Regions from separate parts of the Bradyrhizobium sp. PMVTL-01 genome, predicted to be linked through region 3. Evidence: riboswitches for the same ligand, from Rfam matches in the RefSeq annotation. Region 3 holds a riboswitch; each other region holds the start of a gene.
The links. A riboswitch is a leader RNA that binds a small molecule or an ion and turns the genes downstream of it on or off. The one in region 3 is predicted to bind cobalamin.
Positions count from the first base shown of each region.

Region 1: linked by a shared signal. The riboswitch ahead of ACRQ5Q_RS07305 (TonB-dependent receptor domain-containing protein) and the one ahead of ACRQ5Q_RS28275 (DUF1636 family protein) in region 3 are both predicted to bind cobalamin.
Region 2: linked by a shared signal. The riboswitch ahead of metE (5-methyltetrahydropteroyltriglutamate--homocysteine S-methyltransferase) and the one ahead of ACRQ5Q_RS28275 (DUF1636 family protein) in region 3 are both predicted to bind cobalamin.

Region 1 covers NZ_CP193982.1:1,552,451-1,562,498, forward strand. The annotation lists gene ACRQ5Q_RS07285 (hypothetical protein) at 1-234, opposite strand, end outside; gene ACRQ5Q_RS07290 (hypothetical protein) at 756-998, opposite strand; gene ACRQ5Q_RS07295 (hypothetical protein) at 1,027-1,179, opposite strand; partial or broken gene ACRQ5Q_RS07300 (IS5 family transposase) at 1,843-2,174, opposite strand; cobalamin riboswitch at 2,444-2,648, shown strand; gene ACRQ5Q_RS07305 (TonB-dependent receptor domain-containing protein) at 2,778-5,201, shown strand; gene ACRQ5Q_RS07310 (hypothetical protein) at 5,216-5,530, shown strand; gene ACRQ5Q_RS07315 (hypothetical protein) at 6,250-6,483, shown strand; gene ACRQ5Q_RS07320 (hypothetical protein) at 6,554-6,841, shown strand; gene ACRQ5Q_RS07325 (hypothetical protein) at 8,976-9,359, shown strand; gene ACRQ5Q_RS07330 (TIR domain-containing protein) at 9,610-9,972, opposite strand.
Region 2 covers NZ_CP193982.1:2,508,409-2,518,456, forward strand. The annotation lists gene ACRQ5Q_RS11290 (carbonic anhydrase) at 521-1,264, opposite strand; gene ACRQ5Q_RS11295 (thermonuclease family protein) at 1,273-1,998, opposite strand; gene ACRQ5Q_RS11300 (nodulate formation efficiency C protein) at 3,421-4,143, opposite strand; cobalamin riboswitch at 5,154-5,356, shown strand; gene metE (5-methyltetrahydropteroyltriglutamate--homocysteine S-methyltransferase) at 5,458-7,803, shown strand; gene ACRQ5Q_RS11310 (hypothetical protein) at 8,330-8,536, shown strand; gene ACRQ5Q_RS11315 (hypothetical protein) at 9,877-10,048, shown strand, end outside.
Region 3 covers NZ_CP193982.1:5,809,256-5,819,303, reverse strand. The annotation lists gene bluB (5,6-dimethylbenzimidazole synthase) at 1-584, opposite strand, end outside; gene cobS (adenosylcobinamide-GDP ribazoletransferase) at 589-1,371, opposite strand; gene cobU (bifunctional adenosylcobinamide kinase/adenosylcobinamide-phosphate guanylyltransferase) at 1,368-1,871, opposite strand; gene cbiB (adenosylcobinamide-phosphate synthase CbiB) at 1,993-2,934, shown strand; gene cobD (threonine-phosphate decarboxylase CobD) at 2,946-3,911, shown strand; gene ACRQ5Q_RS28285 (cobyric acid synthase) at 3,900-5,348, opposite strand; gene cobO (cob(I)yrinic acid a,c-diamide adenosyltransferase) at 5,354-5,989, opposite strand; cobalamin riboswitch at 6,030-6,250, shown strand; gene ACRQ5Q_RS28275 (DUF1636 family protein) at 6,347-6,721, shown strand; gene cobW (cobalamin biosynthesis protein CobW) at 6,718-7,752, shown strand; gene cobN (cobaltochelatase subunit CobN) at 7,752-10,048, shown strand, end outside.

The DNA of each region.
Region 1 (10,048 bases), 4.2 Mb from region 3:
CCAGATGATCATGGGTCCACAGTTAAGGCGCTGGAACAAGGTGCGTGCGCCTGTGATGGTGGTGTCGCTGCGTCCGTAGTATCCACCTTCGGGATCGTTGTAACCGCCTGCCCAGCCGAGCCAGTGATCCTTGTGGGTGTCGTAGTTGCTGGTCGATAGGCGGTCGGTCTCTGGCATCTTAGCTGGCAATCGCCTGATTGCATGCAAGAGTTGTTTGATCGTAGGTTCCTTCATCTCAACCAGTCTTAAGCATGTTTCGCAGTCCATGGCCCCTTGCCCAAGCTAGTAGAGGTCTCGCTATTGGGCTGGAAAGTGGGACACAGCCAGTGAAAGCTCGCGTGCCAATGGTCCAGGCAGTGCTTCGTTGAAAATCGCTGCCAGCGCTCGGTAGTACCAGATTGTGCCTTCGCGTCCTCCGGTGAATCGATCCCAAAATATCTCACCAATGTCCCGATAGTCGCTAACAATCGCTTCCGCGTTATCAACTTTGTCGGCAAGGGAGACAAGGAGAGACGTTGCGGGCTTTGGCCGTCGATGATCGGCGAGTAGGCTGCCGCCTGCCGTATGACCGCGTGAAGGTGCCGCATCTCATCATGGATCATGCGCCGCTTGAAGTAGAAGCAAAGCGTCTTCTCGTTTTTGGCATCGTGGCCGGCGGCGGGCAGCGTAGCGGCTCCTGTTTCGCGCCGCTGACAAGCCAAAGCGCGGGCCCGGGGGGCGGCGTTCCGGTCTTGTGTCGGACACGGGGCGCTCTCTCAACGTGTGGCTGAGGCTACGGGCGGAGTTTTGGGCAGGCGGCAGGCGCGCTTCTCCGTATCCACGGCGATCGCCGAGAGCGTTTCGTTCTGATCAATGAGAAGAGAGATCGCCTTCGTCGCCCAGTCCTCGTAGGTCAGGGTGCCGGTTTCCCACAAGAAGACAAGCGCGCGGGCGACCGCGTTATGGCGGGATAGCTCCTGCAGCTTGCAGAAAAGCTCGGCGTTCATTTGTACGGGCATGATCTTCTCTCCGTCAGTGTCGGGGTTTTCAGTCGAAGCTAGGTCCAATCAATGCCGGCTCCAGTATGTCGGCGCGATCGCGCCAGTGGTCGCGATCTTTCGTGATCTCACGTTCGGCACGCGACACGCGCTCACCGAGGGCCTTTCGCTGCCTGGCGAGCTGTTTCTGCAGATAGGCCATGCTGATCTATGTTCGCACTGCTTGGTCATCGCGGGCGATCCTGCTCAAGTCGTCGGTGTGTGAGCCGAAGATGCGGAGCCGGAGCATCCCCTTCGTTTCGGCTATCGTTTCGGCGCATTTAGCACCACAACCGGTTCCATAATCGGCGCCGATGGGCCACCTTTTGCAGTGTTTCTGCATGATCGGCTGAGGGTTAATAAACCGGGTGGCGCTCACCCCCATCCGGGAGTCCTTGGTGGTTGCACCAGTTTATCCAGTTGCGCCGGGGTCTCAACGAAATCCCTTTGGGCGATAGGGGCGGCGCGCGCGGGATTTCGGAGGCAAGTGGTGGACCCAGTAGCCATGAGACTCTCTGGTACTTTTCGTGGTCTGTTTCAAGAGCCGCTTGCATCTGGGGGGGCGTCCACAGCTGGGTTTACGGCCTAGTTCTACTTGGTGGGAAACAGGTTCTCCACGATACGAAAGTCAGAAAGTTGTTAGACACGCAATGCGCGAGACATCGCAACCACGCCGCCCGCAGCGCGCTTGCCATCGCAGAACGCGGCCCAATCAGCCATTATCGTGCGCTGCTTCTGCCGCGCCGATATAGGTCTTGATGTACATGGTGCAATCGGGGTTCTTCGCGTGCCCGACGGTGGCGTTGCAGGCAAGTCCAACTAGGACGCGGACTCCCTTGTGATGTAGGCCCCCGTGCTGATGCACGCGAACAATGGAGGTGTCTATCATCTGAACAGCGGCGTCATGGGCAGCGGCAAGCGCGTCGATGATGCGGCCCCAAACGCCAGCCCGCCGCCAACGAACAAAGCGGTTGTAGCAGGTGGTGTACGGACCGGACCAAAGATGTCGGGCAGATCACGCCAAGGTGCTCCAGAGCGCAAGACCCAGAAGATGCCATTGAGGACACGACGGTCGTTCACCCGAGGAACGCCACGGGGCTCGTTCGGTAGCATCGGCTTGATGCCAACCCATTCATAATCGGCGAATTCGTAGCGCATGATTCGAGCCCCCAGTTTGGAAGCTTGAATCACAGCGATCTGGTCGGGCGCAACGCTTCGAGGAAGGAGCTGGTTGGACGCTTACGGGCTAAAAGCGGACATCAGCCCGCCGACAATCCCTGCTGAAACCGCCGAAAATGACCCGCAGCCAACCAATGTGAATTTATCCGTGCCTCAATGGCTTTTTGACGGGCGGCGTGTCCCAACTGGCACACCTCTAATCTTCGAGCTGACGGAGACTAGCGCCGCTTGACTCGCCTTTGAACTTCATTAAGTCTGAGAGCGGTAGTGCCCGAAGGGCTAATCAAGGGAATGCGGTGCGTCTGTTGCAACGGACAATGCCGCAGCTGCCCCCGCAACTGTAAGCGGCGAGCCGACGATCATTTAATGCCACTGGGATTGTCTTGATCCTGGGAAGGTGATCCGAAGCAGCGACCCGCGAGCCAGGAGACCTGCTACCAGCAATGGTCATGCGCGAACGCGTCGGGCGGGGTGCTCCGAAGCGTTACAAGAGGCGTTCGGGGTCTGCCGTATCAGGGGCGAAGGGCAGATCGTCGTGCCAGTGCGCGTGACGGGTGTATTGTTTCGCCGTCGAGCACAACCGTGTCGATTTCTAACTTTACTGGGCGCCCGGCGCCGTCGCGCATCTGCGCGCAATCTCTCCGCTTGATCTCGTCGAGGCAACGCTGGCGATGCTCCGCGCTGATCCCCGGGGTGGTCGTCGCGCTTTTGGCCAATGCATCTGCGTCAACGCAAAGCCCACAACAGCTTGAGCCGGTGACCGTCCGGCCGCCCAAGCCGCATGGCACTGCGAGCCGGCCCGGCCAGGAACCGGCAAATGTGCCGAAGCGGACCAGGCGCGCCGCACAGGCCGCACGGCCCAAGCCTGCGACGCGATCTATCGCAAATTCCGAGCCCGCGCCGACACCTCTCAATAGCAATGTCGTTGCAACAAGCTCCAACCTGCTCGGCCTTTCCGTCTTTCAGACGCCGGCAACAGTCGAAGTTGTCAGTCAGCAAACCATGCGCGAGCAGGGCTACCGCACCACTCCCGAGACGGTAGCAGGCGCCGTCGGCGTGCTGGCGGTCGATGTGGCAGGGGCACCTTCCGGCTTTTCCACACGCGGCTTTTCCTTTGGCGAAGTGACCGTACTCTACAACGGCCTATGGATTGGCCCGCAAAGCATCACGTCGCGCGTCCTGGATACTGCCAATCTAGAGCAAGTCGAATTTGTTAAGGGACCCTTGTCGCTAATGTCAGGCCTTGCCACGATCGGCGGCTCCGTCAACTATGTGAGCAGACAGCCCACGAGCGGTCCTATCAAGAACGAACTTGACACCTCAATAGATACACTTGGCACCTATCGGACGCATTTCGGGTCTGGCGGCAGCACGTCAGTTGACGGGCTCGACTACCGGTTCGATGTCAGCTCTTCGAAGATCAACAGCTTCATCGAAGGCGACTATCAACAGCTCAACAATATCTCGGGCCAGCTCAACTACCGGGTGACCGATTCCTTCAAAGTATTCGGTGCCATCGAGTACAATCAAGATTACGGCCACGCCTATTGGGGCACACCGCTAACAACGACAACATTCTCTGGACCTTTTTCCACGCACGGTGTCGTCGCGGGATCGGCAATCAGCACCTTTGATGGTTCAGTTATTTCGCCTGTGACAGTGGACTCGCGAACACTAAGGACGAACTACAATGTCGCCGACAATTCCATCGGTTCACATGGTCTCTGGCTGCGTGGCGGCTTCGAATGGGCGCTGAACGAGGACATTACGATCAAGAATCAAGCCTATGAATTTGGAGCCAAGCGTCACTGGTTTGACAGTGAAACTTACGCGTTCAACACTGGAACCTCGATGATCGATCGAGACCGCTTTTTTGTTAATCACAAGCAGCAGGTAATCGGCGATAACACCGACCTGATCTGGAGTTCGTCCTTTTTCGGCATGCAGAATCGCTTCGCCACGCAATTGGCAGTAAGCCGAAACGAGATTCAGTTCGCCCAGGAGCAGAATCCTGACGAGTTTCCGTTCGACTCCGTGACCGTGGTAAATCCCGCCCCTGGGCTTTATAGCCTGCCACCGCAGCCAGGCATCCGCAACAGCCGCCTAGACGATGCAGCGATCACGGTCGAAGACCAGCTCAAAATTACGCCGATGCTGGCTCTAATCGGTGGCATACGCGTCGAGGACATGACGTTGACTCGGGATGGTATCAACTTCGACGGTACGATTCCAGCAGGGCAGCCCTTCACCAAGAACTGGCAACCAGTATCTTATCGAGCCGCCGTGACCTTCGAGCCAATCAAGGGTCTGTTGTTCTATGGCATGTACGCCACAGCATACGATCCGGCAGCCGCGGGTATCTTTTCAGTAACGCCGGGCACGACGCTCGACTTGACCAGCGCCCGCATCTACGAGACCGGTGTAAAGGCGATTTCGGCTGATAAGCGAGCCGAATTTACCTTCTCGGTCTATGACATCGAGCGGCGAAATGTCTACGTAGCGCTAACCAACGCCGTCGCCACGGAGGCCGGCGAAGTGCACAGCAAGGGCGTCGAGCTTGCCGGCGCTGTGCGACCGATCGAGAACCTCAAGATCTGGGGCAATATCGCGATCACGCAGGCGACGTATGGCAATTTCGACGTGTGGACCGGTAATACACCCTCGAATGTCGCACCCGTAATCATCAATGCAGGGGCGTCATACCGGTTCGATGGCTGGCGCTGGCCGGTCGAGATCGGTGGCGCAGTGCGATATGTCGGACAGCGCTATTTGTTTGAGGATAATCTCACCGCTATGCTGCCCTACACCACCGCTGATCTCTTCGCATTCGTGGATATTTCTGGCCGCGATCTGCAGTGGCAAGGTTTAGAGAAGATGAGGGTTGGTTTTCGTGTGCGCAACGTGACGAACTCCGTCTATGCTGTCGCGTCTGATCCGGGGTATCCCGACCAAGTTTATCTCGGCGCGCCTCGGACATTCGAACTGTCCGCCTCGGCCAAGTGGTGATGCGCCAAAGATGCGTGGTCCTCGCGACCGTGCACCGCTGGTGGGGCGTCGCATTCTGCCTGCTGTTTGCCATGTGGTTTGCGTCGGGAATCGTGATGCACTTCTTGCCTTTCCCGGCGCGTACGGAACAACCTCTGGCGAGCGGCATGGATATGTCGCGCGCGACCGCCGACCAAATCGACTATGACCAGTGGACGGTCGCGACCAATTTTGACTCCGATCGTCCGCTCAAACGTATCGCGCTCCATGACCCGTCCGGCACCGAGATTTACATTTATCGAAATCAGGCGACGTGGTCCTCACCACCACGCGCAAAGAGCGCCTGCTGAATTATGTCGGCAGCATCCCGCATTGGCTTTATCCGACCCAATTGCGCCATCACCGGCGCGCCTGGAGCGAACTGATGTGGTGGGTTTCGCTGATGGCAACGGTCGGTGTCGCACTTGGCGCATTGCTTGGGCTCGTTCGGATCGGTACCGGTCCGTCGCCACATGCGATGGCCCCTTAGGCGCTATCCAACTATATTCCGTGAGGTGTCCTCGGAGCGCATTGATGAGCTGGGTTCGTTCCCGCACCGGGATCGCGACCTTCACTTCCTTCAGGATCTTTACCCTGGGCATCCAAAAAGTACAGGCTCGACAGGTCCAATGACACGTCGATTCCGGCATAGTTCTCCACGGCTGTCCTTCGCGAAGCGCTTTCGTGCGTGTGCTTTGGAACTGATTGAGCCTGCACTAATTGCTGCCCCGACGCTGAGAACGCCTCCTTCTATGGTCCAGAGATGCAGTGCTACTCGGCTGCGCTGCCCGGCTGCGCTGGCCGCCGAAACCGCTGCAAAGCCGACGGTGCGTCCTATCGGTTGGCGAAGGGTGTCTGCCAAATCGTCACCACGTTTCATGGCACAGAGCGAGATACGGTCGATCGGATTCCACGGGGCGAGACAACACGGCCGGACCCAAGCTGATTGAGCAGAAAGACGGCGGATCACAACCATCAAACGCCGCTAAGCGTCTGTTGCAATGCTAAAGGCGTCCGGCTGGAGAACAACGTGGTTAAGGCAATTTGTAATACCGTGATGACACTTACTTTTGTCGGCGTCGCCGGCAGCAACATGTTTTGGAATTTAATGAATGATTATTTCGCCTGCGGCCTTGCGCTAGCGGCTTCAGTCGCCGCCGGCTTTTGCGTTGAGCGCGTCTTCATCGAGCGGTCCCGTCGCGAGATGATCCGCCTCCACGGCGCGGACTGGCATTCGGCAGAGGACCGACAGCCCGGCGCATGAACGCCACTCCTCGCACGCTCGTCATCTTCATCATTGGATTCTTCGCATTCGATCCGAGGGGCCTGCCCTGATGACCAAGCCGGCCCATCCATTCCGGACCGCTCGCATCGAGCGCCTGGTGGAGCTGCTCGAGGCAGACTACAGAGTGGCAGTTGATCCGAATACCAATGAGCGCAACACGAAATCGGAGGCATCCGATCCGGAGGTGCTTGATTGCCAAGCACTACCCGGTCCTAATCCAGGAGGATGCGAGCAGGCGCGTTCGTTGCGAGCGAACCCTACGGCATGGAGGTCTCGAAAGGCGGTCGACACACCCGAGGAAGCGATAACGATCTGGAACGGCGCCGCCACAAGCTGACCTCGACGTGCTCGGGGCCATGACCAAGGGCCCGCGCTTGGCTACAGCTGGTTTGTGCAGTGGATTCGGAAACCTTGCGCATGTTCGGCTTCAGTGCGACGTGCAGTCGTTTCAGGGGCGTTCGGCGTGATATATTCCAGCGCTTCCGCCAACCGCTACCAGCGCGTGATCGAGATTGCCTCCGGGGTCGAGGCGGTGCAGCTGAGAAGAGAGACGACCGTCAAGGCGCCGCGTTCGCCGAGACAGTTGGCCGGCAGGTCAATGTGGACCGACTGCAAGTGATCCTTGGTCTTTGGCATAAGGACCATGAGCCGCAATGCGCGACAGCGATACTCGCTTTGCGGATGCGTGCTCTCCACTCGCAGATTCAGCGCTGAAGCTATCATTACACTGGCTTGTGCGAAAGCCATGGCACACGCCAGTGCCAACCGCCGCAGCGTTCGTCATAGTTGAGCAGGCCGGCGGCGACATTGCAGCCGACAAGCGGTGGCAAGCTGACGCCGGGACAGTGAGTTGTCAAACCATCGGAGATTCCGTCGCATCGCTCGCAAACCTTGAAGCTGAAGTCCCGGCTGTAATAATGTCCGGGGAAGCTTACTACCTTTCCCATACCTCTACGCAACCTCCTCGTTGACATCATTGAATTGCGATTGCGTCGGATCACCAGATCTGCGAGCGCGAGAAGGGGTAGATCACCTGGCAGAAGCCGCAGCTCATGCCGCAAGCTTCAACGCGGGGCTTGGCTTCGTGCGCTTAACGCCGTTGTCCGTTAGTCGTCCCGCTCCACCATTCTTTGGATTTCGAAAATGGGCCGTGCGGTCGTTTCCGCACGGCCCAGTCAGGGAGAAACGCCCCAAAGGGCGACTGAAGGAGCATCGGGGTGAGTAGATTGTTCACTCACCGAGAACTCCAAACTTGTGCGAACGTCGTCTAATCGCGCGGCCAACTGCACACATAAGCGTTTTTGGCGCTGGCTCGCGGCGATTTTCGCGCCTGACTCGCATGTTTTGTGCGCAAATAACACTTCAGCCGCAGCTACTGCATCAGCCACTCGACCCGAACCGTCGGGGCCACGTCACGAAGGTTTTTTCCGCTCAATGACGGTGACAACAATAGTGGGATCGAATTCGCCCGGTCCGGTGTGCTCTAGCGCAGAGTTCAAGATTGCTAAATCAATCCAGATTAGGCGGCGGTTCGTCATACCGAAAGCGTCCGCAGCTCGCTTCTCCAACGGTGGCAATTCCCGTTCGTTGTCACTACTTGAGGTGCGCTCAATTCGAGCTGCCTAGCACTCAGCTAACCGCTCAGGCCTATAATTCCGCGAAATGGCGCATAATAGGTCGAAGCCTCGCGCTGAGGGCGGCGGCTCAGCCGTGGAACGGGTTCACAGTAGCGGACGCTGATCCTAGGCGTTCTGCCAAGGACCGTAGGGCTGCTCGCGTGGATCGCAAACGCAAAGGCTGTTTCGAGATCGCTCTCGGTTGACCGGCTGATGCAGCTAGACCGGCCCAACGTTCCTAGCGTGCAGGTTCTATGGCGACCGCCGAACTATTCCGGAGCGTTCTCCGGAGATCCTGTGGAAGCACACGATGATCCCGATACTCTGCGCGAAATCCTTAGAAGGCCAGCGGGGAGCCTATCCTCGACCGGGGATCCGACCCCGGCGGCCTGTGTTCGGCCCGATACTCCTCGGGCGAGATGTCGATCGCCAACGTTGAGATCGCCACCTGCACCAGTTTGAGTCTAGTAACTCGACGGCGAGAGGTTTATCACGACCTTGCAAAGTGTGCGCATTTGTAAGTTCCGTAGAAAGTTTTGGCGCCACGCCAAACGGTTTCTCGATTGAGATCCTAATCCCCGGCTAGGCGGAAACGGCGAGAGGCGCTGGTCTGACAGAGCTGGCCCCGGCGCCGACGAGTTTAACGCGAGTTGCTCCACACCCCCGTCGGTCCCGTCAGGCGTTGAAATTCGTCAAAGACGCCGTCTTAAGACCGGATTTGTGCTAGGCGCGCTGCATATTGCAGGAATCCGTATGGGTATTTGGCGAGTTTCCAGCAGATATTCGCGCTCGATCGAGGCTGATTACGGGATCGATCAGTCGCAGCGTTGTTTGGCAAGAGGGTTGGGAAACTTGATGCGAACGATTCTTGTAGCCCTGAGTATTTGGTTGTTGATCAACGTCCTCTTTGTACTAGTCATGATTCCCGCGCGCAAACCGTGGAAATCTAGCCATCAGCACGGCACCTCCGGTAGTCGTTCACCCGCATTAATTAAAGAGAACGCCGAACCATCAAGCGAAGAGGATGATAGCTTTTCTCTTCGCCACGTTGTCCTCGCGATCGGGCTGGGTGTCTTCTTTTCGCTGACGCCGCCTTTGCTTCAGGCTTACGATGTTGTTGACGAGTTCGTTAACCCTCGCCGATCAAGACGGAACGCTTCGGCGACCCATCACAGCCTTGATCAGCACGCCGACGAAGTCTCCGATGTTGAGACCGGCCAGGACAAGAACCGTCGGTAGTCACCATTCGGGATGAATGTTCAATCCCATTTTGTCTCGAACACCAAATGACGTGTTGCGGGAGATATTGGTGTCGGCTCGAATTTGCCCGTGTAGTGTTTCTCAACTTGAGAAAGGGGAGAATGATAATATCGCTATGACGCTATCCATCCTTGTGTCTTCTCACTGCTTAAAATAGCTACCTCTTCATGGCGATATTCCAATCGATATCGAATCCTGCAGCCAGCAAATCACGGCTCAGGGCCCGTTTTCACGCTCCGCCGGCATCGAATGGTTCATAAACAACGCCTCCGAAGTCGAGGGGCACTTCGATATCGCCGCGCTTGAGCGCACAAACGCGTGCTTGTCCGAGGCGGCCTATGAAATACCCCAATTCGAGCAAGACATTCTGACGCGCGCGGGGTTGAAGATCATCGCTGTTCTTCATGGCGCCGATGTCATCTGGCGTCAGCAAAATGACGGCAAAGCGGACTTCGCTGCGCGCTTCAATCTTCTCAAGAACGGTGCGGCCTTGGTTGGCTTGTTCGTGCAGAATGATCGCCTCGAACCCGAGCTGTTCAAGAAACCGGGCGACGGATTCGCGCGCGCTCTCATTGTGGCCGTGAACGATGATGACCTTAGCGTGCTGCCGGACCGGGGCGGAGCGGTAGCAGAGTGGCTTTTGTCGTACCCGTGATCCTCTTCACGTG
Region 2 (10,048 bases), 3.3 Mb from region 3:
GATTGAAGAGCGGCTGACTTTTCGAGGTCGCGATCTGCTAAATCGCTAAGAAGGCATGTCCGGCACTGATGCGGAGGGCAGCCAGTCGTGCTGGTGGTTCTATGTGATTTTCAGCCCTGGCTTAGCTTGGTTAAGCAGGACCATGGATGGTTTGCCCGATCTGGGCTGAGAAGCTCTCGTAATCGTCGCGTGCTCTGGAGTTCAGAGGCCAATGCTTCTCATTCCGATCTGCTGGTGGAACCACCTCTGTTCGGTTGGCAACTCAATCTCGAGGCATGAATGCCGTCGGACGCGCTATGTGCGTTTCTTGATGCGGGCCGCGCGTTGCCAACATGAGTGCGTAGAACAGGAGCAGAATTACGAGGCCACGCATACCGAAGGGCTTCCCGAAGCGATGAATGTTGTGGAGCAGATGGTATCCGGCGCATGTGCTGCAGAGGATGGACCAACCCAGCTAGCGCAGAAGAGAAGGTCTGCATCAGAGGGCAGATGATTTGCCGCGGGTGTGAAGGTGCAAGCGTCAGCTCACAATATCGACCTTGCCGGTGTCGATCCGATACAGGCCGCCGACGACTTTCAATCGGTTCTGCTCGACTGCAGTGTTCAGAATCGGGCCCGTCGATTTAAGTTTGTTGACATTATCGATCACATTTTGTCGGGTTGCGTGAGCGAATGTGTCGCCGGCTTGCTGTAGAGATCCTTTCACTGCAGGAGCAAGTGCGGTGACCAGGGATGAAATGTGCCCCGGCGGCGGCTTATCTTGATGGAGAGACTTGATCGTGGCGTCGATCGCACCGCAATGATCGTGGCCGAGTACAAGAATCAGCGGCGTGTTCAGTACTGCGACCGCATATTCCATACTGGCGAGCGTATCGTCATTAGCGAAGTTTCCGGCGATGCGGCAGACAAACAGATCACCTAGTCCGCTGTCGAAGACAAGCTCGGGCGCCACGCGAGAGTCGGCGCAGCTCAGAACCGCCGCATATGGATTTTGGCCCTCAACTAAGACCGGACGCTCGCGCCTGAAATCGTCGACTCGTGATGCGCCCTGGACAAAACGATCATTCCCCCTCAGCAGCCGGTTTAGGGCAGCATCTGGCGCCAGCAGGTTGTCCGGCTTGGGCGGGCCTTTTGCTTCCTTCGCATCGACAATGCTATTGCCGAGCCGCAGGGAAACTGCCAAAGCAGCGAACACCAACAGCGACCGGCGCGAACGCGCGATCTTGGTTAAATGGTGCATGTCTGGAGAATAGGCTGCATGCATGTGTCGCCTCATCGCACGGCCTTACGCCACCCGGTGGCTTTGGCTTCCGCTTCGCTACAGAGCCAGCGTTCGCCGCGTTTCTTCGTCATGTCGATTTGGTCGTAACTGGGTTGCCCTGGCAGGTGATAAAAGCGCTCGCCGCGGCGCTCGAGAGTGCCTTTTATCAGGCACTCGGGGGACGGCGGTTCCGATAGCAGATCGGATCCGACAAGGACTTCCTGAGCGTCGATCGGAACCAACGTCGCGCCGACGATAATCGTGCCCCTATTGCGGCGAGGCCAGTCCCAGGGCGCGATGAACGCCCCCGACCACAGCCCCGCATGGGCTGTGCTCGCCACCAACTCATAGACAGCGTAGGTATGGCGAGATGCACCAGCCGATAGTGCCCAGCCCGAGCGTACCATCCAGGCGTTCACATTCTCGCCTTCGATGAAGCAGCTGCCGTGGGCTCCCCTGTACTCAACGGTTCTTTGGGTATGACAATCCCAGGTTCGCCCATTCGAATGCTTGATGAGCTCGTCGCGAGCAGCTACGCCGCAGGCCCATCTCCGGCCCTGGGCGTCGAGGCAGACCTGGTCCGTCTCAGGAGCTTCGATGCCCGAGAGCCGAACGTTGGTGTGCTCGATCTCGATAGTATTGCCGTCGAGGATGCGCGGAACACCGCTGACTGTCGCGGCGCAGACCGGAGATGTGATGAGAGCGAGCAATGCGCATATGATTCCGCGGTGCTTCATCCCGAGCCTTTCGCTCCTGTCCATGTTCACGCACGATACGGTGCCGTCGACTGCCCGAACGAATTATATCCGCTATCCGGCTGGCATTTTCGACGTGCTTTATGAGAGCTTCGCGAAGCTACGACCTGACGCTGCGTAAGGTTCAAGAGATTTCTTCCGCAGTGCGCGCGGCGGTATTCGAGCATCGACGGCTCTCTCACTGGGAGCGCCCTGTACCCTCTCGACCTGAGGAGAAGATCCGCATCGGGCCCCGCCGAACTCGCGGTGATAGACAAACCCGAGCGTCGGAATGTTGTCTTTGCAAAATTGCCGACTATGAAGCCTCGACGCTCGCGGTGCAGTCAGGCGTGGAGGAGCAACCTTGCTGTGGTTGTTGTTGACAGGAAAAAGATGTTCAAGAAGGTTCTGGTCTGAATCGCTCTGACGGATTTACAAAGAGACGCAATGAAGTTCAGTAAAACGTTCGCCGCGCACATGAACCTTTCTTGTTTGAACAAACCGCACAAATTAGGTGCCTTCTTACGCCCGACCAGATGAACGCTGATGGCAATCGCATTGGAGCTTTTGGCTCGTCCGCGCTGCACGATATTCGTTAAGCGCTCCCTCCCAAACGATTAAGGACGGAATCATTTATGACTGAGGCCGCGCGACGGGCGGCCGCTCGTTGGTAGGGACGTTCCTCGCGATCTCAACGTGCATACCCAGGAGCGCTGCATTAGCATGCGTTTGCTCCAGCAATTGTAAAGGCTGTCGACATTGAGCCGCGGCTTTGGCGTCGACGCGCCGGAGAAGGGGAGGCGGCCCACGTGTTCGGACAATCGCGAGTACCATCCTGATGCAATTCAGTGCGAGGCTTGAGTCTACATTACGCGTTGCGCATCACCGCACTCGATGCGGATAGCTTCTGTGCGGTTGCCGACTTAGGCTGCGCATCATACTTAAGCACCTCGCTGCACGATTGGAATGACATGGTCGCGGCCGGTCGGGAAGTACCGGTCTTTTGTTGCGCGCTTGAAGTGGATGGACGGCTCAGAGCCGAATTCGCAATCAGAGACGGTGCCAGGACAGGCGGAGCAGAACTAAAGACGCGCTTTTCCCATGCTTCGAATCCGGATCGATGCGTGCAGACGAATGAGTGCGAGGGAAGCTAGGGCCCGAGCCAGTCTGGTGCTCGACGTTCTCGGTACGGCCCCGGAGCTTCCCGCCCTGCGCACTCGGAAATGGGCAGGCGCTCATCGTGCATGCCGGGGTCGCTACCGCTGCCCCGTTCGCGGTAACTTCCTCGTCGCTTTTCGTCTCAGAGAAAGGGCAGCCGGACAGTTGCGGAGCCCTAAACAACAGAGCGGGTATGTCTTGCAGTTGGGTCCGACGCGCCCGGCCATGGACGGGCTGCGGCGCGATGTCGCGCTGCACGACGGTTTACTAAGGCCTTCGCTCTTCTAAGTCTTCCTCTTCCTTTGGCTCGATGCGTTGAAACCAGGAGCCAGGAGGAAATTTCGCGATGCGCTTGGCAAAGGAGGATTGTGGCTCCCAATCATGTCCTTCAGTCTTCTCGAATGAGATGACCCCATTGTACGTAAAATAACGTGGTCCTTGGATACTACAGTTCACCACGAGCAGAACGCGCCATATATCACCCTTCTCGGTCGGCTTGTCGTTCCGCTTCGGTAGGTAGTCCACTCCAACAGGATCGACGATAGTGCAGCGGCCGTGCCGCAGAAGATCGCCAAGCCGGCCTTGCGGCGTAGTCACAAAGTTGAAGTTGGTCGGATCATGCAGAAAGTTAAGATTAGCGCCCGGTTCGGCATGTGCGACTTCAGTGGCGATCAACGAGAGCGCCAGGGCGCGCCAGCCCAACTCGATCGGCTTCGCATACGTTGAGGCGAGTTCCATCGTACCGTCGGGCGCGACTTTCCAGGCGATAACGGACTGTTCGTCTGATTTGTTGTCCCGATGCCTGGTCCACGAAACGAAAACAAAGTCGTTTTGGCCAAGTTCAACAACGCCCCACATTTGAGGGACGAACTGGGCCACCATCGAAACATTGGAGATGATTTGTTCTATCGTCTCACCATCTTGCGATCGCCAAGTTGACTTGAGTCGTTCGACAAGGGGGCTGTCGTTGGCGCGAATACTGTTGCTCATGGCAGCCGGCCAGGCGAGGCAGATTAGAAATCCGGCCAGGCAAAGCCATGGCGCTGGTCTTCCAGACATTCTCTTCATAAAGCTCAGCCTATCAGGTCTCATCCAGACATCTTTCAAAGCGGGTGACCTTGAACCTGCTATGAGCGAGCGTAAGAAATGTCCCGAGATGTGAGGGGGCACCCCGCTACTCCCGCGCCAGCAGGCGCTCCCCTCTACGTCACGCGCCGCTGACTTCCCTCGCGAGCGACAGCGTCAATTGGCTGAGCTGGACATGCCCAGCAGGAGGAGACTGGGCATGCCGAGGGCTTGCATTCTTCGTGCCAGGCAATAGGCGCAAATTTTCACGGATTTAGTGTCCCACTTGTCGACTTTCCGACCTGCGCCCGTTTCGATGTTTTCATTCAGTGTATCCGCCGCAGCTGTCGTTTCCCTGTGCTGCGCTGGATAGTTAGCGCAAGAGGTGAACGCCTCGATGCCAAGTGCCTGATGACAATCGGCAGTGCGTTTGCCGCCATTTAAACCGAGCGGTTCGCTATCGCTATCGTCGGCGTTCGAGCTACAGGATTGCCAGCGACACAAAGCCGAGTTCCGCCTTCGAAGTCCGGCTGGCACGCCAAATCAACCTCGCCCCGCGAATGTTGCTAGATTGCGCCACGTGCCCTGGCCTATTCGATGTAGATCCTTTAGTCCGAGAAAACTGCTGGCCAACGGGTGCTGGGCGAGCTTCTGGAAAGCGGAAGCCGCATCGCCAGTATTCCGCTCGAAACAGCGGTACTCCCGGCCGGCAGGCTGCTTCTGTCCCTTTCATCGATCTGGCGTGCGGCACCGCTTCAAGGCACCTCTAATGCTCATTGAGGCATCTGACAAAGACATGTCTGATTTCGGAATCTTTGATTAGAGAATGTCTTTAGATAGTGGTGAATCATACACCTGCGCGCTCATTCGCCCAACAGGTGTCCGAGATCGGCTTGGCACACAATCTGAGAGGTTGACGGAAGAGTTCTCCTGCCGATAATCCAAGCCGTCGAGGTTCTCCGGTGCCCATTTGATCCGGAGCTAAGAGGGAAGCCGGTGCGAATGCCGGCGCTGCCCCCGCAACTGTAAGCGGCGAGCCGCTGTCCAACGATGTCACTGAAGCCTCCAAGGCTTCGGGAAGGCCGGACAGCAGCGATGACCAGCAAGCCAGGAGACCTGCCCCGACAAAATATTGGGTCCACGGGCGGGGTGTCTCGGTGGTGCGCCAAGCAGCCGTCGCACGTGCGACTCCCCTGCCTGCGTCCGCCACGGCCTCTGTCCCCAACAGGGGTTGACACTATGTCTCTTCGCTCTCTTCCAATCGCTACGCTCGGAACGCCGCGCATCGGTCCAAGGCGTGAGCTCAAATTCGCTCTCGAAAGCTACTGGGCCGGAAAGATCAGCGAACAGCAGTTGCACGAGGACGCATCCGGCCTGCGCGCAGCGAACTGGGCTCGTCAGAAATCTCTCGGCGTCACGATCATTCCGTCGAACGACTTCTCGCTGTATGATCAGGTACTCGATACAAGTGCCATGGTTGGCGCCATCCCGGAGATCTACGCCTCGAAAGGAGAATCCGTTTCGCTCAAGAAGTACTTCGCCATGGCTCGCGGATCACAATGCGACGACCAGGATGCGAGTTGCGGTCAGAGCCCGCGGGGATCTGGCGCACCCGCGCAGGGAATGACCAAGTGGTTCGACACCAACTACCACTACATGATTCCCGAGTTCTACAGGGGACAAGCGTTCAGACTGTGCTCTCGCAAACCCATTGAAGAGTACGAGGAAGCAAAGGCTCTTGGCTTCCAGACCCGCCCGGTCCTGATCGGGCCGGTCACATTCTTGAAGCTCGGCAAGAGTGCCGATAGCGCGTTCCAGCCCCTCGCCCTTTTGGATGATCTTATACCGGTCTATATCGACGTTCTGCATGAATTGGCCGAACGAGGGGCTAGTTGGGTTCAGATTGACGAGCCCTGCCTGGCCCTTGATCTCGATGAGGCGGCGCGAAAATCTTTGCTACATGCCTATAACCGGTTCGCAAAGGAGGGACCGGCCATCAAGATCATGGTTGCTAGCTATTTCGGCGCGTTAGGCGACAATCTAAATACTGCCTTGAATCTGCGAGTTTCCGGCCTGCACCTCGATCTTGTTCGAGCGCCAGAGCTATTGGATCAAATCATTGCAGCGGGCCGAAGAGATCTCATCATGTCGCTCGGTGTGATCGACGGCCGGAACATATGGCGCTCGAACTTGTCGTCGCTCCGTCAGCGGCTGGATCCAGCGATTGCGAAGCTCGGCAGGCGCCGTGTACAGCTCGCTCCATCCTGCTCGCTGCTTCACGTGCCTGTCGATGTTGAACTAGAGACCGGGCTTACGTCCGAGGTCAAAAGCTGGCTTGCTTTCTCGGTTCAGAAGATGCGTGAGCTTGCGATCCTGGGGCGGGTACTCGCAGGCGACCAGAATGTTGGGCTAGCTCTTGCCGATTCGGAACGCGCTGTGACTGCCCGCCGGACTTCGCCGAAGATCCATGATGCCAATGTCGCTGTCCGGATGAGGACGATCGACGAGACGATGCGCCGGCGCGCCAGCCCATTTGCCCGCCGTTCCGAGATCCAAAGGAAACGCTTTGGACTACCAGATTTTCCTACCACGACGATCGGATCGTTTCCACAGACCACAGAGGTCCGAAATGCTCGTGCGGCGCATGCGCGAGGTGCGATGAGCGACGAACAATACGACAGGTTCCTCAAGGAGGAGATAGCCCGCGCCGTACGTTGGCAGGAAGACATCGGTCTTGACGTCCTCGTGCACGGCGAATTCGAGCGTAATGACATGGTGCAGTACTTTAGCGAGCAACTCGCCGGCTTCGCATTTACCATGAATGGATGGGTACAGTCCTATGGTTCGCGCTGCGTCAGGCCCCCGATCCTGTTAGGGGACGCAGTACGGTCGAAGCCGATCACGGTGGAATGGTGGCGCTACGCGCAATCACTAACCAGTAAGCCGATGAAAGCGATGTTGACCGGACCGGTGACGATCCTGAACTGGTCGTTTGTTCGCGATGATATTCCTAGAAGCGAGGTCTGCCGTCAGCTTGCGCTCGCGATCCGCGACGAAGTCCGCGATCTCGAGAATGCCGGCGCGGCCATGATCCAGATCGACGAAGCTGCACTCCGCGAAGGATTGCCATTGCGCCGAACAGACTGGAAGGCATATCTCGATTGGGCCGGGGATTGCTTCCGCATCTGCTCATCGGGAGTTGCCGATCAAACGCAAATCCATACACATATGTGCTACTCTGAGTTTAATGATATCATCGCTGCGATCGCTGCAATGGATGCGGATGTCATTTCGATCGAGTCGTCGCGCTCGAAAATGGAGCTACTGGATGCATTCAAGAAGTACGAATATCCAAATCAAATCGGACCTGGCGTGTACGACATCCACTCTCCACGCGTTCCCGAGGCGAGCGAAATGAAGGAGCTGATGGTGCTAGCTCGCACGCGTTTGCGGGATTCGCAGCTCTGGGTCAATCCGGACTGCGGCCTAAAAACGCGCAAATGGGAGGAGGTCCGGCCTGCACTAACCAACATGGTCGCTGCCGCTCGCGAACTGCGCGCTGCAGCCTATCCGCAAAACCATTGATCCCGAGCCCGGGTCTGTTCTCGACAAAGCTAATTCGCTTGTGGCCATTTGCGCTTTCCACAATGTCGAGGCAAGCCCTGGCGTCAAGAAAAATGTCCGGCCCACTTCGTGGACCGAGGAAGGTGCAGGGTCGGAGGAACGACGGTGACGCGTCGCGCTACTTTCGTCCGCCGAGCGAGAATAGCCGAACGGTCGATCAAGGCGACAACATCGAAGGATCTGCGCCTATTATAAAGCACAAGTCCATCGCAGCTAAATTATGCGGCGGTATGCGACCGTACAGCCTGAGATTTAAAAATCTACACCGACGTTTGTCGCCCATGAGCACGATGGCAACGGTTGCGACAGCAATGAGAAAAGTCATGCTTGACGGACACCGCGAAGGTGCCCACCACGATTCGGTCCGCTGGAAGATGATTCCCGTCAGGCTCGCTCATTCAATCGACGCTGCATCGTTTCCGGTCCCTACCCAACTCACGCCGGTCCATTTTGCAGGAAGGCGCCGCTATCCCGGCCAGATACGCCAATGCGTTGGCTGCACGGCGACGTGCTTTCCGGTAGTCGCGTTGATCCATCCGCCGAAGACCCGACGGCAAGGAAACACAACCCGGTGAATCGAATTACCCTCGATCACGGCAATCTCCAGATCCTGATCGAGTGGCGGCACCGTTTCGAGCCGCTCCCAGATCAGATCGCCATTAGATCCTGGTCGGTGTTCATTGCTGCGGGTTGACAAGTTTAGATAACCTTGTGAAGACTACGCACGTTGCTTGGGTTCCGCGCGGACAGGCTCAGCCCGATATCGCGCGAGCGGCCCGCGGTGTCGATCGCGTCAGCCGCGGCGAGAGGGCTATCGGCCATGCGCCGTTGTGAACGGAACGCGATCCACTCGCGAACTGAAATATTTGGATTTCCGCCACGAAAGAACGCCCGAGCTTCCGTCGAATCGATCTGATCAGCTCAAGAACTCGGTTGTTGGTATTTGTAGCTGTACTGCACCAGCTAAACCGGACTGCAGCTCCAGTAATCTGGCCGGCGGCGGGGTAAATGGTCCGGCTTTCTGTCATGTCACGTCCCTTATTGGTGAGACATTCCCTGTCCTGCGGTGTCATCCTGCTGGGCGTGTGGGTGAGCTCGGCTGCGCCCTCGCGCGCGGCAGCCTATCCAGCGAGAGCGCAAAGACATCGGATTCGCTTAACAGCGTTAGGAAGAGCGTAGCTCCGCTCGGAGCCGATAGTCGGGCCGGTCCGCAGGCCGAGAAAGTAGATACGCCCTTGCGAGCGGCGCAACCTATCATGTGCAGGTCATTGGCCCGCGGCTCGGCTGCGCCTGGCAGCAGTCCTAAAAAACGGTCGCTGGTACCCGGACATGAAAGCATCATGGGCGTCAAGTCTTTCTGTCTGCCATGCCTCTGACCTTACTGGAAGATACTTTTATCAGGACGCAGCCGCCGCAGCGTTGATGCGGGTCAAAAAGTGGTGCCCGTTCGGGATTGGTCGAGCTCGAACGGGCACAACGAGCCGCAGACGCCCGCGTTGACAGTCGACATGTCCGAACCCGCGCTTCCGCCAGCGCCTCGCGTTTCTCTGCAACGCGCCCAGCATGTTGATTTGAGGCGCAACTTACGCCCATTGGGCTACGACAGCATTTTCCTCATTGCTCCCACCCGAATCGTCGATCGATGTTCCGCCTTACATTGTCGGTAGCCTTGCCGGCGCTGATCCCACCCTTAAGCTTTGGAACTGAACTCCTGGACCGGGCTCATCGACGACAAGCCTGATGATCGGATCTGCTGTCGCGCCGGCAAGTGGACCGTCGGATGCAAGATCGGGATGCGCGTTGCCCCGCGATCGTTTGCGCGTATAGCCGTCCGTCGGCGCATATCAGAAATCCGGCCGCGATGAGCCGGCAAGCGATCGCGGTTCTTCGCGACAACAGGAGGCTAGCGCCGCGCTGCTATGGACCTGTCTTCGGAGGAGCGGTCAGAGCTCTTCGAATGCTGCTTGAGGCAAATCAAATACTCTAAAGGCGAATGGCAGATATTGGATAAGCGAACCACAGGAAGAGGGGGTCATGCCTTCATTTGACGTTCGGTTTATTAAGACCGTCTGCGACGATACCGGGGGCGAGCATCGCGCGTGCCAGGCAGCGTTCACGGTCGATGCCGCCTCGCTGAGTGCTGCTGCACAGAAGGCGGAGACCGATTTCTGCAGGCAAAAGAGAGTCCGCGATTGGACAATCTTCG
Region 3 (10,048 bases):
GCCTGCTCCAGCTCGGGCTGGTCGCATTCGACTTCGGGATAGCCGATGCAGAGATAGGCGATGAACTTCCAGGCCTCAGGCACGTCGAGAATGGCGTGAATGCGATCCGGGTTCAGGATCGACACCCAGCCAAGGCCGATGGCTTCCGCGCGCGCGGCGAGCCACATTGCGGTGATCGCCGCGACCACGGAATATTCCGTCGTCTCCGGCATCGTGGCGCGGCCGAGGCCGTGGCCGATGTCGCTGGCCTTGTCCGCGAACACGGCGAGGTGGCCCGGCGCCTGTTCGAGACCCGACAGTTTCAGCGTAGCATAGCGTGCAGCGCGTTCTCCGGAATAGCAATTGAGTGCATCCGCGTTGCATGCCTTGAAATCGTCGATGATGTCGCGGCGCCGTGCGGGATCGTCGACGATGACGAAGCGCCAGGGCTGGCTCAGGCCGACCGAGGGCGAAAGGCAAGCGGTCTCGATCAGGTGATCGATGGCGCCCTCGGGCAGCGGATCGCCGCGAAAGCGGCGCACGTCGCGTCGCCACACGAACAACTCGCGCAGGTGCCGGCGGAAGGTGTCGTCGAACTCGACCATGAGATCAGCGTCCCGTCTGCAAGGCCGCGGCGACCAGCAGGATCAGGATCTCGCCAATCTGCTCGAATGCGCCGAGAATGTCGCCGGTCTGCCCGCCGATCTGGCGGATGGCGAGCCGCGCCAGCAGCAGCCCGGCGAGAGAGAGCAGGATCAGGCCGACCAGTGCCTTGCCCGGCCCCAACGCCAGGGCGAGCACGAGCGTTCCAATCGCGAAGGCAATGGCGACGCTGCGGCCCGGCGGTGATCCGGCGCTGGCGGAGAGGCCATCAGGTCGCGCCGGCGGCACCAGCGACATGAAAGCCGGGACGCCCGCGCGCGCCGCAGCATGCGCAGCGCACAGCGCCAGCGTGACGGCGAAGGGACCGGAGATCGCCGCGAGCGCGCTCCAGCGCAGGCTGAACGACAGGATGAGCGCGCAAATACCGTAAGTCCCGATCCGGCTGTCGCGCATGATCTCCAGCTTGCGCTCGCGCGTGCGGCCGCCACCGAGCCCGTCGGCGGTGTCAGCGAGGCCGTCCTCGTGCAGCGCGCCGGTGATGAGCGCGGTCGTGGCGAGCGCAAGCAGGGCGGCAAGGTTCGGTGTCAGCCCGAGGCGGATGGCGATCTCGTAGACCATAGCGCCGGCAAGGCCCACCATCAGTCCGGCCACGGGGAGCGCCCAGGTCGCGCGCGCGACGGTGCCGTCAGCGGCAGGCTTCGACGATGCCACGGGGAGGATCGTCACGAACGACGCCGCCATCCTGAGATCGGCAACGAGGTCTTTAAAAAGTTCGGCGCGCGGGATCATTTCAATTTCATCGGCAGGCCGGCGACGATGAACTCGACCTCGTCGGCGACGCCAGCGATGATCTGGTTCATGATCCCGGCGGCGTCGCGGAAGCTGCGCGCCAGCGCATTGTCGGGCACGATGCCGAGGCCGACTTCGTTGGTCACGAAGACAACGGGGCTGCTCAGGCGGGGCAGGGCGCCGGCAAGCTCTCTCACGTCGCGCTCCCAGTCGCGCGTCGCATGCATCAGGTTGGAAAGCCACAGTGTCAGGCAGTCCACGAGCCTTGCGCCGCCGCCATCGGTTGCGAGCAGAGCGGGCACGAGATCCAGCGGCACCTCGCGCTCGATCCAGTCGGTTCCGCGCCGCGCGCGGTGCCTGGTGATGCGCGCTTGCATTTCGCCATCGAGCGCCTCAGCCGTCGCGACATAGACGGGCTGTCCCGGAAAGGCGCGCGCACGCGCTTCCGCCCGCGTGCTCTTGCCCGATCGCGCTCCGCCGGTGATCAGAATGACGGCCATGAAAGTCTCCTGCCGGCAGCACTAATCACCAAACGAGGCCAAAGACAAAGCCGAAATCGGGCCGCCAGGGGCTTGCGCTCGCCCCTCGCTTTGCGCAACAGGGGCAGGACAGGAGGTCTATGTGGGTTTGGCGGGCGCGATGGTGGTGGCGATGGCGGTGGATGCCCTTTTGGGCTGGCCGTCGTGGCTGTTCGCGCGGATCGGCCATCCCGTGACCTGGCTAGGTAGCCTGATTGGCGCGATCGATACCGGCTGGAATCGCGCCTCCGATCCGCCGGCACTTCGACGCGCTGCGGGTGTCGTGGGAGCGCTTTTGGCGATTGCGCTCTCCATCGCACTTGGCTGGATGCTGCAGTTCTTGCTTGCTTCGGGCTGGATCCAGGTCGTGCTGGTGGGTGTGCTCGCCTGGCCACTGGTCGCGCTGCGCTCGCTGCATGATCACGTTGCCGCCGTCGCGAGGCCCTTGCAGGCCGGCGACATCGCCGCTGCACGCGAGGCCGTGTCGCGCATCGTCGGCCGCGATCCCGCGGCGCTCGACGAAGCCGGCATCGCGCGCGCCGCGATCGAGAGCCTCGCCGAGAATGCCTCCGACGGTATCGTGGCGCCGGTGTTTTGGGGCGCGCTGTTTGGACTGCCCGGCATTCTCGGCTACAAGGCCATCAACACGCTGGACTCCATGATCGGCCATCGCAGCGAACGGCACGAGGCCTTCGGTTGGGCCGCGGCGCGTATCGACGACGTCGCCAACTTCATTCCGGCACGGCTGACCGGGTTTCTGTTCGTGCTGCTGGCACCAAGACCGTCCGAAGCATTGTCGTGCATGACGCGCGATGCGCGTCGCCATCGCTCGCCCAATGCCGGCTGGCCGGAAGCAGCGATGGCAGGCGCGCTTGGCGTCCGGCTCAGCGGCCCCCGCATCTATCATGGCAGCGTCACGAAGGAGCCCTGGCTCAACGAAGGCGCGCGCGATCCGAATCCCGCCGACATCGGCGGGGGGCTCGCGGTCTACCGCCGCGCCATGCTGCTGCTCGCCGGCGTCCTTGCGATCCTGGCCTTCGCGTGAAACAACGGGGCATGCGCGAGCACGGTGGAAATCTGGATCTGGCCCAGCAGCGGTTTGGCGGCCGCGCGGAGGCCTGGATCGACCTGTCGACCGGGATCAACCGGGTGCCCTATCCCGTCGGCGAGGTGAGCGCGCGGGCGTGGACTGCGCTGCCGTCGCGGGCTGAGATCGAGGCGTTGAATCAGGCGGCGCGGCACGCTTACCGCACGAGTGCACCGCTCGTTGCGATAGGCGGCGCGCAAGCCGCCATTCAATTGCTGCCGCAACTCGCGTCACCTGGCCGCGCGCGCATCCTCGCGCCGACCTACAATGAATATGCCGGGGTGCTCTCGGCAGCCGGCTGGGATGTGCAGGAGGTCAGCGAACTTGGCGCGCTGGTCAGCGCGGATCTCGCCATCGTCGTCAATCCCAACAATCCCGATGGCCGAAACTATGCGGCAAGGGATTTGCTGGCACTGCTGCCGCGCGTTGGCCGTCTCGTCATCGACGAGAGTTTTGCCGATGCCGTTCCGCATGTGTCGCTCGCGTCGGACGCAGATCGGCCGGGACTGCTGATCTTGCGCTCCTTCGGCAAATTCTATGGTCTTGCCGGCCTCCGGCTTGGATTCGCGATCGGGAATGCCGCCGATGTCGCCAGGCTCGCGGCAGCATCGGGCCCGTGGCCGGTCTCGGGAGCGGCGATCGAAATCGGCTGCCGCGCATTGCGTGACGATCCCTGGGCCGAGACCACCTCGGCGCGGCTCGTGCGCGACAGCATAAGGCTCGACGCGATGGTGCAGTCGCAAGGCTGGGCGCTGATTGGCGGCACGCCGCTGTTTCGCCTTTACGAGACGTCTGACGCGCTGGCCGCGCAGGACAAGCTGGCGCGGGCTTACATCTGGTCGCGCGTGTTCGCGCAGAAGCCGACATGGTTGCGGCTCGGGCTTGCCGGTAGCGAATCGGAATGGACGCGCCTTGGCGAGGTTCTAGCGCGCTAGCCCGAGCAGGCCTTCGACGTCGAGATGCTTTTCGACGTGGTCGGCAAGGGCATCGAGCGCGCTCTCGACCCTGACGTGGTAGGGCTCTTCGCCCGCGGGGATGTCGAGCCTCGCCAGATACGCCTTGCGGAAAGCATCGGACGTGAAGAGACCGTGCAGATAGCTGCCCTGCACGCGGCCATCCCTGGAGATCGCGCCTTCCGGCTCGCCATTCAGCTTCGCGAAGGGCCGCACGCGATCGGGCCCGTCGGTGCGGCCGATGTGGATTTCGTAGGCCTCGATCGGCTGATCGGTCGCCGCGTGCACCGCGGAGACGCGCGTCAGCGTCTTCTGCGAGCTCATCGCCGTCGCGACGTCGAGAAGCCCGAGGCCTGGGGTGTCTCCTGCGGGGCCTTCGATGCCTTCAGGGTCGGCGACGCCGCGCCCGAGCATCTGATAGCCGCCGCAGAGGCCAAGCACATGGCCGCCCCGGCGGTGATGCGCGAGCAGATCGATGTCCCAGCCCTGCGCGCGCAGGAAGGCGAGATCGCCGCGGGTGGATTTTGAGCCAGGGATGATGACGAGACGGACATCGCCGGGGATCGCGTCCCCCGGGCGCACCATCACGAGATCGACACCGGGCTCGAGCTTGAGCGGGTCGAGATCGTCGAAATTGGCGATCCGCGACAGCGCGAGGCAGGCGATCTTGCATTGGCCCGGCTTGCGCGCATCGCTCAGGCCCAGCGCGTCCTCGGCCGGAAGCTCGCCGGCACGCGCGAACCAGGGCAGCACGCCGAGGCCGCGCCAGGCGGTCTTCTGCGCGATCAGCTTGTAGCCGTCGTCGAACAGTGTGGGATCGCCGCGGAACTTGTTGATGACAAAACCCTGGATCATCGCGGCATCGTCGGGGTCGATCACCGTCCTGATGCCGACGAGCTGGGCGATGACGCCGCCACGGTCGATGTCGCCGACCAGCACGACGGGCACGTCGGCCTTGCGCGCAAAGCCCATATTGGCGATGTCGGCTTTGCGCAGGTTGACCTCGGCGGGGCTGCCGGCGCCTTCGACCAGCACGAGGTCGGCCCGCGCTTTCAGCCGCTCAAAGCTCTCCAGCACGGCGCCCATCAGCGAGGGCTTCATCGCCGCATATTCCCGCGCACGTGCAGTCGCAATGCGCGTGCCGTGGACAACGACCTGCGCACCGACATCCGTCTCGGGTTTGAGCAGCACCGGGTTCATGTCGGTGTGTGGCTCGACGCCGGCCGCGAGGGCCTGCAGCGCCTGGGCGCGACCGATTTCGCCGCCATCTACGGTGACGGCCGCGTTGTTCGACATGTTCTGCGGCTTGAACGGGAGCACACGCAGGCCGCGCCGCGCGAAGGCGCGCGCAAGGCCGGCGACGATGAGCGACTTGCCCACGTCCGAGCCGGCTCCCTGGATCATCAATGCGCGCGCCATCGAATTCAGAACTCGACGCCGGCCTGCGCCTTGATGCCGGAGCGGAACGGATGTTTCACCAGCGTCATCTCGGTGACGAGGTCGGCGATCTCGATCAGCTCGTCCTTGGCGTTGCGCCCGGTGAGCACGACATGCGTCATCGGAGGCTTCTGCGTCGTCAGGAATTCCACGACCTCCGCGATGTCGAGATAGTCGTAGCGCAGCGCGATGTTGATCTCGTCGAGCACCACCATGCGCAGGTTCGGATCGAGGATCAGCTCCTTGGCCTTGTCCCAGCCGGCGCGCGCGGCGGCAATGTCGCGGGCGCGATCCTGCGTCTCCCAGGTGAAACCTTCGCCCATGGCGTGGAACTGGCAGAGCTCGCCGAAATGGCCGGTGAGCAGGCGCCGCTCGCCGGTATCCCAGGCGCCCTTGATGAACTGCACGACCGCGCAGGGAAAGCCATGGGCGACGCAGCGGACGATCATGCCGAAGGCGGAGGAGGACTTGCCCTTGCCCGCGCCGGTGTGGACGATGATGAGGCCCTTTTCGCCGCTCTTGGTCGCCATGATCTTGTCGCGGGCGGCCTTCTTCTTCGCCATCTTCTGGGCGTGCCGGGCGTCGGTTTCATCGGCCGTCTGGGTATCCGGTTCAGGCGTCATCGGATCGGGTCCTTCGGCTTGACAAGAGGCGGCCGGGGGCAAATGGTGGCCCGGCGTTGGTTCCTGTCCTATGACAGGCGAAGAGGGAATGCGATAGGGTCCGAATCGGCAAGATTTGGGTCCAAAATGCAGCCGCCCCCGCGACCGTGATCGGAGAGATGCCCAAAGCCACTGATTCCCGCGGGGATCGGGAAGGCGGGGATCGAAGGGCCAAAACCCTGCTCCGCAAGCCGGGAGACCTGCCAGCGCGGACGAGTTTTGGACCGGCGGACGGGGTGTTCCGCGACGGGGAAGCGGGCCTTCAGGAGTATGGTCCGCGCGCCTCATCGCCTCCCGCTGATTATCCTGGAAGAGGCGATGACCGTCACACTTCACGTCTGCATCACCTGCCGCGCCGGCCAAACGCTTGGTGAGGGCGAGACCACGCCCGGCAAGCGCCTGCATGGTGCGATCCTCGAGGCGGGCGTGCCCGAGGGCGTCAATGTGGTTCCCGTCGAATGCCTGTCGGCCTGCAGCCAGGGCTGCTCTGTCGCGCTCAGCGCGCCCGGCCGTTGGTCCTATGTCTATGGCCGCCTGTCCGATGCGAACGCGCAGGACGTCGTCGCTGGCGCTGCGGCCTATGCGGCCGCGCCAGATGGCCTCGTGCCTTGGCGCAGCCGTCCCGAGATCTTCCGCAAGCAGTCGCTTGCCCGCATTCCCCCCATTGCCGTCGTGCCGGAGGCCGCCGAATGAACTCGCTCGCAAAAGTCCCTGTCACGGTGGTCACCGGTTTCCTCGGCTCCGGCAAGACGACGCTGATCCAGCATCTGCTCAGCAATGCGGGCGGCAAGAAGCTCGCGGTGCTCGTCAACGAGTTCGGCAGCGCGGGAGTCGACGGTGAAATATTGAAGTCCTGCGCAGATGCCAATTGTCCGGAAGAGAACATCGTCGAGCTCGCCAATGGCTGCATCTGCTGCACCGTTGCCGACGATTTCATTCCGACCATGGAGCAACTGCTGGCGCGGCCGGTGCGGCCTGATCACATCCTGATCGAGACCTCGGGTCTGGCGCTGCCCAAGCCGCTGCTGAAGGCGTTCGACTGGCCGGAGATCCGCTCGCGGATCACGGTCGACGGCGTCATCGCGCTCGCCGATGCCGAGGCGGTGGCCGCGGGCCGCTTCGCGCCGGATCCGGATGCGGTAGAGGCGCAGCGCGCAGCAGACGAGAATCTCGATCACGAGACGCCGCTGTCGGAAGTGTTCGAGGACCAGATCGCCTGCGCCGACATCGTGCTGCTGACCAAGGCCGATCTCGCCGGTAGTGCCGGCATCGAAGCCGCCAAGGCGGCGATCACCGCCGAGATGCCGCGCCGCGTGCCGATGCTGCCCGTCACCGACGGCGCGATCGATGCCCGCGTCATCCTCGGTCTCGGCGCGGCTGCCGAGAACGATCTCGCCGCGCGTCCGTCGCATCACGATGGCGAGGAGGAGCACGAGCACGATGATTTCGCCTCGGTCGTGATCGATCTTCCGGAGGTTTCGGATGTCGATGCGCTGGTCGCTTCCGTCCAGCGTCTCGCGCGCGAGCAGAACGTGCTGCGCGCCAAGGGCTACATCGCCGTCGCCGGCAAGCCAATGCGCCTGCTGCTGCAGGCGGTCGGCGAGCGCGTGCGCCACCAGTTCGACCGACCCTGGGGCGCGGGTCTCAGGCAGTCAAAGCTCGTCGTGATCGGCGAGCATGGCGATATCGACGAGACCGCGATCAGGTCAGGACTAGGTATCTGATGCACGTCGTCTTCCGCGAGAGCCGCGGTCTCGAGGAGACCGCGACGCCAAGAGACATCGGCCAGGATCCGGCCGATCTCGTGGTGCTCTCGTATTCGGATTCCGACCTTGCCGCGTTTGCGGCCGGCTGGCGGCGTGGCCGTGACAGCCTGCCGTCGCTGCGGCTCGCCAATCTCGCCGAACTCCGTCATCCGCTCTCGGTCGATACCTATATCGAGCGCACGCTGTCGCAGGCCCGCGGCATCCTGGTGCGCCTGATCGGCGGCGAATCCTATTGGCCGTATGGCCTCGCGGCGCTCCAGCAACTGGCCAAAGATCGCGGCATCGTTCTGGCCGTGCTGCCCGCCGACGGCCGCGACGACTCCCGGCTCGATGTGTACTCGACCTTGCCGGTGTCGACGCTGCGGCGGCTCAAGGTGCTCTGCGACAACGGCGGGCCCGTCGCGGCGCAAGCGGCGATTGCACAGCTCGCGCTCGCCTCGGGGCTTTATGCGGGTCCGGTCGTCGGCGAGATGACCGTTCCTGAGATGGGCTTTTACGATCCCTCGCGCGGCGTCATCCCGGCGCCGGTCGCGGAGGAAGGAAAGCCGCACGCGCTGGTGACGTTCTATCGCTCCTATCTCACCGCAGCGGACACCGGACCCGTCGATGCCCTGATCGCGGCGTTGCGCGAAAAGGGCTTTGACGCGCATGGCGTGTTCGTCACCTCGCTGAAGGCCGCGGGCGTTGCCGATTGGCTGCGCGCGTATCTCGCGCAAAATCCGGCGGCTGCCATCGTCAATGCGACGGCGTTTTCTGCGGTTGGCGAGGATGGCACGACGCCGTTCGAGGCCGCAATCTGTCCGGTATTCCAGGTCGCGCTCTCGACGGCGCGGCGTGAGGACTGGGCGGAATCGCTCCGTGGCCTCTCGCCCGGCGATCTCGCGATGCATGTGGTGCTGCCGGAGGTCGACGGCCGCGTGTTCACCGGCGTGGTGAGCTTCAAATCAGCGGCGGAGCGCGATCCCGATCTGCAATTTTCGCATCTGGCCCACAGGGCCGATGAGGAGCGCGTGACGGCCGTTGCCGCGCGCGTCGCGGCCTCGCGGCGGCTGGCGGTGACACCGGCCGTCGAGAAGCGCATTGCGATCGTGCTCTCGAACTATCCGGGCCGTCCCCACCAGATCGCGCATGCGGTCGGTCTCGATGCGCTGGCGTCGGTCGAAGCCATGGTATTCGATCTCGCGGAAGCCGGATTCGACGTCGCGCCGGTCCATGCGCTCGGCGAGACGCTGCTCGAGCAGCAATTGACCTGGAGCCTCGCCGACTATCGCGACGCGGTCGCGCGCCTGCCGCAATCGCTGCAGGATGATCTCGCGCGAGCCTGGGGCGCGCCGGAAAGTGATCCGAGCTGCCGCGACGGCGCGTTTCACTTCGCTGGCATCGTGTGCGGAAAGTCGATCATCGCGGTTCAGCCGGAGCGCGGCGATACAACCACGCGCGATGCCGACTATCACGATCTCGCCCGCACGCCGCGCCATGCCTATGTCGCGTTCTATCTCTGGCTCCACGGACAGGGGATTGATGCCGTCGTGCACATGGGCGCGCATGGCACGCTGGAATGGCTGCCCGGAAAATCCGTTGCGCTGTCGTCGGGCTGCTGGCCGGAAGCCCTGATCGGCGATCTCCCCGTCATCTATCCCTTCATCGTCAACGACCCCGGCGAGGCCGCACAGGCCAAGCGGCGCATCGGCGCGGTGACGATCGGCCATCTGCCGCCGCCGCTCGCAGCATCCGCAGTGCCGGAAGGCCTGCGCCGGCTCGAACGGCTCCTCGACGAATATTCGACCGCCGACGGCCTCGATCCCGCACGCCGCCAGCGCCTGATCGCGGCAATCCGTGACGAGGCGCGCGGAGCAGGACTGGAGAACGATCTCGGCATAGATGCATCGGCCGCACCGGCCGAAGCCATCCCGCGCATCGACCGCTTCGTCTGCGATCTCAAGGAAAGCCAGTTCGGCGACGGCCTGCACGTGTTCGGCCGCGGCGCCTGCGGCGGGGCGGAGCGGGATGCGCTGCGTGCTGCGGTTGCAGGGCATCGCGTTGCGCCGGGGCCGTCGGGCTCGCCCTATCGCGGCCGTCAGGACGTCTTGCCCACCGGGCGCAATCTCTTTGCCGTCGACCCGCGCGCGGTGCCGACGCCGTCGGCGCATGCGCAGGGGACAAGACTTGCCGAGGAGCTGCTGCGGCGCCATCTGCAGGATCACGGCGACTGGCCGAAGGGCCTCGTCGTCGATCTCTGGGGCTCGGCGACGAT